Undibacterium sp. 5I1: one gene and its partner. Each later gene encodes a partner of the first gene's protein in a complex. Links are inferred from orthologs where the notes say so. Each region holds a gene or a part of one and is shown in the gene's direction. Other genes may lie near its edges.

Region 1 (3,886 bases):
TAGTTTTAATCCAGTGTGATCGATCCTGCCAAACACAATTTTATTAAAGATGGTTTGGCGCTCATCAAGTTGCTCATCGCCTGGCGTTGTCTTCCTGTTGCAACAAAAAATAGGAATCAGATAACGCGGGGGACATGTGCACTCGATCCACGGTTGAAACTATCCGCGCCTAGTGCGCAATAGAACAATGAGAAGAATGATGGCAGTACTGAAAAGATGCAGCGAAAAATATCCTCGCTCACTCGTTTAGCTACTCGCCCAGCAATTTTTATTTCTGTTGCGCCTGAGGCATTTCCCGCCCCCTCAAACTCTCCGTTCTCGCATACATCCCCAATGTAAGCAAGTTGCCAGCCTCACTCTATAGAGGTAGCAACAAAAGATGACCATAAGGTCACGGAGTAAAAAATGAAACGCATGCTATTTAATGCAACGCAGCAAGAAGAACTGCGCGTCGCCATCGTCAATGGGCAAAAACTCATCGACATCGATATCGAAACCGCCGGACGTGAATTACGTAAGTCCAATATTTACAAAGGCGTTATCACTCGTATTGAACCCTCACTTGAAGCCTGTTTCGTCAATTACGGCGAAGAACGTCACGGCTTTTTGCCTTTTAAAGAAGTCGCCCGCGGCTACTTTAAAGAAGGTATCGACGTCCGTAACACCAGCATCAAAGATGCGTTACGTGAGGGCCAGGAAATCATGGTCCAGGTCGAAAAAGAAGAGCGTGGCAATAAAGGCGCTGCCCTTACCTCTTTCGTCTCTTTGGCAGGTCGCTATTTAGTTCTGATGCCAAATAATCCGCGTGGCGGTGGTGTGTCCCGTCGCGTGGAAGGCGAGGATCGTCAAGAACTACGCGAAACCATGGACAAACTGGATCTACCAGGCGGTATGTCCGTGATTGCCCGTACCGCAGGTATTGGTCGTAATGTCGATGAATTGCAATGGGATTTAAATTACCTGATGCAACTTTGGCGTGCGATTGAAGGTGCAGGTAAATCTTCTGCTGGCGCCTTCCTAATTTATCAAGAATCCTCACTCGTGATCCGCGCGATCCGCGATTATTTCCAACCGGATATCGGCGAAATCCTGATCGATACTGACGAAATCTACGAACAAGCTCAGCAGTTCATGAGCCACGTTATGCCAGACATGGTGCACCGTGTTAAGCGTTACAGTGACGACGTGCCGCTGTTCTCCCGTTTCCAGATCGAACATCAGATCGAAACCGCCTACAGCCGCACAGTACCATTGCCATCGGGCGGCGCAATCGTGATTGATCACACGGAAGCCTTAGTCTCAGTTGACGTCAACTCTGCGCGCTCTACCCGTGGTGGCGATATCGAAACAACGGCTTTCAATACGAATTGCGAAGCAGCCGAAGAAGTAGCGCGCCAGTTGCGTTTGCGCGATTTGGGCGGATTGATCGTGATCGATTTTATCGACATGGAAAACGCTAAAAACCAGCGTGAAGTCGAAACCCGCTTAAAAGATGCCCTGCGCTATGACCGCGCACGCGTCCAGATGGGGAAAATTTCGCGCTTTGGTCTGATGGAATTGTCCCGTCAACGTCTGCGCCCTTCCCTGTCGGAAGGTAGCCATGTTACTTGCCCGCGCTGCAATGGTACAGGTCATATCCGCGATACCGAATCATCTGCTTTACAAGTCCTGCGCATCATCCAGGAAGAAGCAATGAAAGAAAACTCAGCAGCGATTCATGTGCAATCGCCTGTTGACGTTGCAGCCTTCTTACTGAATGAAAAACGTGGTGAAATTCTGAAGATAGAAACGCGTCATCGCGTCACTATCATCCTGATCCCGAACACGCATCTGGAAACACCTCACTACAAGTTAGAACGTCTGAAACATGACGATCCGCGCTTGGAAGAATCTCACGCCAGTTATGCAATGGCAGAGCAGGCAGACACTGACATCGGCTACAGCAAGCGTCAGAAAGAAGACATCAAGCCACGCCAAGAAGCGATGGTCAAGAGCATTACACCTGACACTGCACCTATCGTAGAACGTAAGGAAATCGTCGCACCAGTGCTTGTCGCACCTGTAGCAGCAAGTGAAGGCTTCTTCACTAAGTTTCTGAATCTGTTCCGCTCTAAACCGACTGAACCTGCTGTCGCTAGCGTTGTAACAACGGATGCAACACAAACTCGCGAGCGTTCAGACCGTGGTGAGCGCGATCGTAATAATCGTGGCAGTCGTAATGGCAATCGCAATGGCAACCGCAACGGCAATAATCGTGGACGTGATCGTGATGATAAAGAAGAACGCCCGGTCAATGCACGTGCTGATAAAGAAGTAAAAGACGAAGCGACAAAAACTGCTGCGCCAGAACAAGCTCAGCCACAACAGCAACGCCAACCAAAGCAAGCGCGTCCTCCACGTGAAGACCGCGAGCCGCAAGAAGGCCGCACTGAAGCTAAAGAAGGCAAACCGGAAGGACGTCGTGATCGTCAGCCACGCCAGCGTGGTGAGCGCAAAGACAGCGTAGCTACTGAAACAATGTCTTTGGATACAACTGCCAATACCCAAACAGCAGCACCGGCAGTAGTTACGCCAGGCGCGGTGAATAATGAAGCCGTGGACAACACCAATCTCGCCTTAAACGCCAACGGCAATCCGGTTGACGCTGAGACCAGCGAGCAAGGCGAAAGCCGTCGTCGTCGTCGTCGCGGTGGTCGCAATCGTAATCGTCGTGATCGTGAAGCTGGCGACACTACGGATACTAATGAGAGCAATGACAACCAAGAAGCAAATGACCATCATGAAGGGCATGAGGCGCATAAGACCCGTCAGCATGTTGAGGTAGAGCAAGCACCTGCACCGATATTATCATTGGTAACGCCAGCGATATCGCCGACTGCGGTGCCTGAAATTGTTACAGCGCCGGTTGCTGTATTTAGTACGGCATCCGGTATGGCAGCTACTCCTGCTGCCACTCCTGCAACTACTCCGGTTTCTGCACCTGATCCTGTTTCAACACCCATCTCTATGCCAGAATCTGCAACCGAACCTGTAACAGCAGTCACTTCTGCGCCGGTTACTGTCGCCACGGTTTCTATAGACAAAGCAGCAGAGCCAGCAATCGTCAATCATGTTGTGACTACTGCTGAAGCTGCGCCAGTTGCAATAGTATCTGCACCTGAGACTCCTGCACCGGTGCAAGCTAGTCTTGATCTTGTATCAGCACCAGCGTTGTTAGTGCCAGCAGTGTCGGCGACTGAAGTAGCGCCAGCGTCTGCCAAGCCAGCTGAAACTATCGTCAGTGCCGCTAGCTCTGATGTGGCAACTGAGGTTGCAAGTAATGTTACAGCTGACATTGCAACGCCGGCTGCGTTGCATCAGGCGGTTTCGGTCGAAGCAGCAACACCAAGTGCGCCTGTTATGAAACCGGTTGCACCTGTCGTTATGCCTGTAGAAAGCTTAAATACTATGTTAGAGCAAGCAGGTTTAGCTTTGGCGAGCACCGATCCAGAAAAATTGCGTGCGGCACAAGCGGCAGCGGCAACCGTTAATGTTGCACCGCGTGTACCACGCGAACGCAAACCGGTGGTGCCAGTCTCATCAGAACCCTTAGTAATGATGGAAACTAAGAAAACACCTGCACCGTAAATGCGCTGTTTGTATTTTTATCGTATTCATTAGCGTCTAAATTCAGGTACTGGATACGGTTCTTAATACAGATCTAAATGCAGATCTAAATGCATACAAATAACGACTCGATAACAGCAATGTTGTCGGGTCGTTTTTTTGTATTCAACCAGTTATTCCATCTCGTGGTATCTTTTTGCTCTGCACATCATTTGATCACCCGGTTGGATTGATTCCGCTTCGCTAATTTTGCCCAACCAGTTTTGTCTGACTAATTGTG
Region 2 (3,063 bases), 1.5 Mb from region 1 along the record:
CGTTGCGGACAATGCCCGCGGTGTAAATGACACCGGCTCCCCAGAAGTGCAAGTTGCTTTATTGACTGCACGCATCAATGACTTAAACGGTCACTTCAAAGCACATGCTAAAGATCACCACTCACGTCGTGGTCTGATTATGATGGTTAACCGTCGTAAAAGTCTGCTGTCTTACCTCAAAGGTAAAGATTTGAACCGTTATCGTTCACTGATCGAAAAACTCGGCTTGCGTAAGTAATTCATTGCTATATATTTATTACATAGCAAAAATGTTGTAGCAGAAAGCCTGCCTCAGTTCGCTGTCGCAGGCTTTTTGCTGTTTATGGTTTGTAGTTGGTGGTTGGTAATTAGTATCTTGTAATTGAGTCTGTAATTGTTTAATGCAGGAAAGCGAATCCAAGATTCGCTCGCGGTGAGGTGGACGACAGCGCCTGAAAATCTGTCGGCAAAATAGAAAGGACACATTGTGTTTAATAAAGTTACGAAAACTTTCCAGTACGGTCAACATCAAGTGACGTTGGAAACAGGCGAGATCGCTCGTCAAGCCTCTGGCGCAGTCTTGGTATCAATTGAAGATACCGTTGTATTAGCAACCGTTGTTGCAAAAAAAGACGCTAAGCCAGGTCAAGATTTTTTCCCTCTGACGGTTGATTACCTTGAGAAAACTTATGCTGCTGGTCGTATTCCAGGCGGTTTTTTCAAGCGTGAAGGTCGTCCATCTGAAAAAGAAACACTGACATCCCGTCTGATCGATCGTCCAATTCGCCCTCTGTTCCCAGAAGGCTATTTGAATGAAGTGCAGGTGATCATTCATGTCTTATCCGTCAACCCTGAAATCGATCCCGATATCGCCGCGATGATCGGCGCTTCTGCCGCGATCTGCGTTTCTGGTATTCCATTCAGTGGCCCAGTCGGCGCCGCACGCGTGGGTTATATCGATGGTCAATATGTATTGAATCCAACCGCGACTCAGTTAAAAACATCCGCTATGGATCTGGTTGTTGCCGGTACTGAGCAAGCAGTTTTGATGGTTGAGTCTGAAGCGCAACAATTATCTGAAGAAGTTATGCTGGGTGCCGTAGTGTACGGTCACGAGCAAATGAAGGCAGTGATTGATGCAATTCATGATTTAGTTCGCGATGGCGGCAAGCCAGAAGTTGAATGGGCGCCAGCACCAAAGAATGAGCCGCTAATCGCGGCTGTTTCTGCAGTAGCAGAGCCTTTATTGCGCGCTGCTTATCAAACGCGTGAAAAGCAAGCTCGTACGCAATTGCTTAAAGATGCAAGTGCAAAAGTCAGTGCTGCATTGGCTGAGCAAGCCGCAGCGTCAGGCACATCGGTACCGGATTCTTCCGATGTAGGCAATATCATGTTTGATTTGGAATCGAAAATTGTTCGCTCCCAAATTCTGGATGGTGAGCCACGTATTGACGGTCGTGATACCCGCACAGTGCGCCCGATTACGATTCGTACTGGCGTGTTGCCACGTACGCATGGTACGGCTTTGTTTACTCGTGGTGAGACGCAGGCTTTGGTGATTGCGACTTTGGGTACAGCACGTGATGAGCAAAAAATTGATGCGTTGATGGGCGAATACACAGATCGTTTCATGCTGCATTACAACATGCCCCCGTTTGCTACTGGTGAAACTGGTCGCGTTGGTACGCCTAAGCGCCGCGAAATCGGTCACGGTCGTTTGGCTAAACGTGCTTTGTTAGCGGCGTTACCGTCGCCTGAAGATTTTAGCTACTCAGTACGTTTGGTTTCAGAAATTACTGAATCCAACGGATCTTCCTCAATGGCGTCGGTTTGCGGTGGCTGTTTAGCATTGCTGGATGCTGGTGTGCCGATGAAGGCTCACGTAGCCGGTATCGCCATGGGCTTGATTAAAGATGGTAACAAGTTTGCCGTTTTGACTGACATTTTGGGTGATGAAGATCATTTGGGCGATATGGACTTTAAGGTCGCCGGTACTGCTGAAGGTATTACTGCCTTGCAAATGGATATCAAAATCCAAGGCATTACAAAAGAAATCATGCAAGTCGCTTTGGCGCAAGCTAAGGAAGGTCGCGTACATATTCTCGCCAAAATGCAAGAGGCTGTACCGCATGGCAAGGCAGAATTATCCGACTTTGCACCACGTCTGATTACCGTCAAAATTAACCCAGAAAAAATCCGTGATGTCATCGGTAAGGGCGGCGCTGTGATCCGCGCTTTAACTGAAGAAACTGGTACCCAAATCGATATTAGCGATGAAGGCGTAGTGACAATTGCTTCAGTGGATGCAGCAGCCGGTCAAGAAGCCAAACGTCGTATTCAGGAGCTGACTGCAGAAGTTGAAGTCGGTAAAGTTTATGATGGCACAGTACTGAAGTTGTTGGACTTTGGTGCGATCGTCCAGATCATGCCAGGTAAGGATGGCTTGTTGCACATTAGTCAGATCGCTAATGAGCGCGTCAATGCAGTTGCCGATTACCTTAAAGAAGGCCAGCAAGTACGCGTCAAAGTATTAGAAACTGACGATCGTGGTCGCTTTAAATTGTCAATGAAGGCAGCAGCTCCAGAAGTTGAAGCTCAGCCTCAGTAATCTTGACTACCTAAATATTTGCTATGCATTGCTATAGCAATTAGCTTCTCTCAAAAACGCCTGTGCTTACGCGCAGGCGTTTTTTTATCGCCGTACAATAGTATTTTTTAAACAGGACAAAATCATGCGTGCAATTGAAATTACACAGTACGGTAAGCCAGAAGTTTTGCAATTGTGTGAGCGTCCAATTCCCGAGGCTAAAGCGGGCGAAGTATTGATTAAGGTGCATGCGGCAGGTATTAACCGTCCGGACGTTTTTCAGCGTCTTGGTCAGTATCCGGTTCCTCCAGGGGCGTCTGATTTGCCGGGCTTAGAAGTCGCAGGCGAGATTGTTGGCGGTGATTTGGGCGACTCTGGATTTAAAAAAGGTGATTTGGTCTGCGCCCTTGTGCAGGGTGGTGGCTATGCAGAATATTGTGTAGCTCCGGCGCCGCAATGCCTGCTTTTGCCGGAAGGACTCTCTTTAATGGAGGCGG

The links. The genes of interacting proteins can lie anywhere in the genome.
Region 2: the proteins of RGU72_RS02325 (region 1) and pnp are in contact, whole or in part, in a cryo-EM structure (PDB 9QH0), measured with the Escherichia coli proteins. The link is inferred for Undibacterium sp. 5I1 from one-to-one orthologs.

Annotation. Positions count from the first base shown.
Region 1 is NZ_JAVIWI010000001.1:550,448-554,333, reverse strand. Bases 13-3,827 are described here. They hold RGU72_RS02325 (Rne/Rng family ribonuclease), read left to right. Parts: upstream 13-405; coding sequence 406-3,627; downstream 3,628-3,827. UniProt on the Escherichia coli protein: Endoribonuclease that plays a central role in RNA processing and decay. Required for the maturation of 5S and 16S rRNAs and the majority of tRNAs. Also involved in the degradation of most mRNAs.
Region 2 is NZ_JAVIWI010000001.1:2,084,572-2,087,634, reverse strand. What follows is about bases 35-3,026. They hold pnp (polyribonucleotide nucleotidyltransferase), read left to right. Parts: upstream 35-466; coding sequence 467-2,587; downstream 2,588-3,026. Other genes in these bases: RGU72_RS09255 (NAD(P)H-quinone oxidoreductase), read left to right, coding at 2,712-3,026; rpsO (30S ribosomal protein S15), read left to right, coding at 35-238. Outside these bases: more of rpsO, read left to right, coding at 1-34; more of RGU72_RS09255, read left to right, coding at 3,027-3,063. UniProt on the Escherichia coli protein: Involved in mRNA degradation. Catalyzes the phosphorolysis of single-stranded polyribonucleotides processively in the 3'- to 5'-direction. Also involved, along with RNase II, in tRNA processing.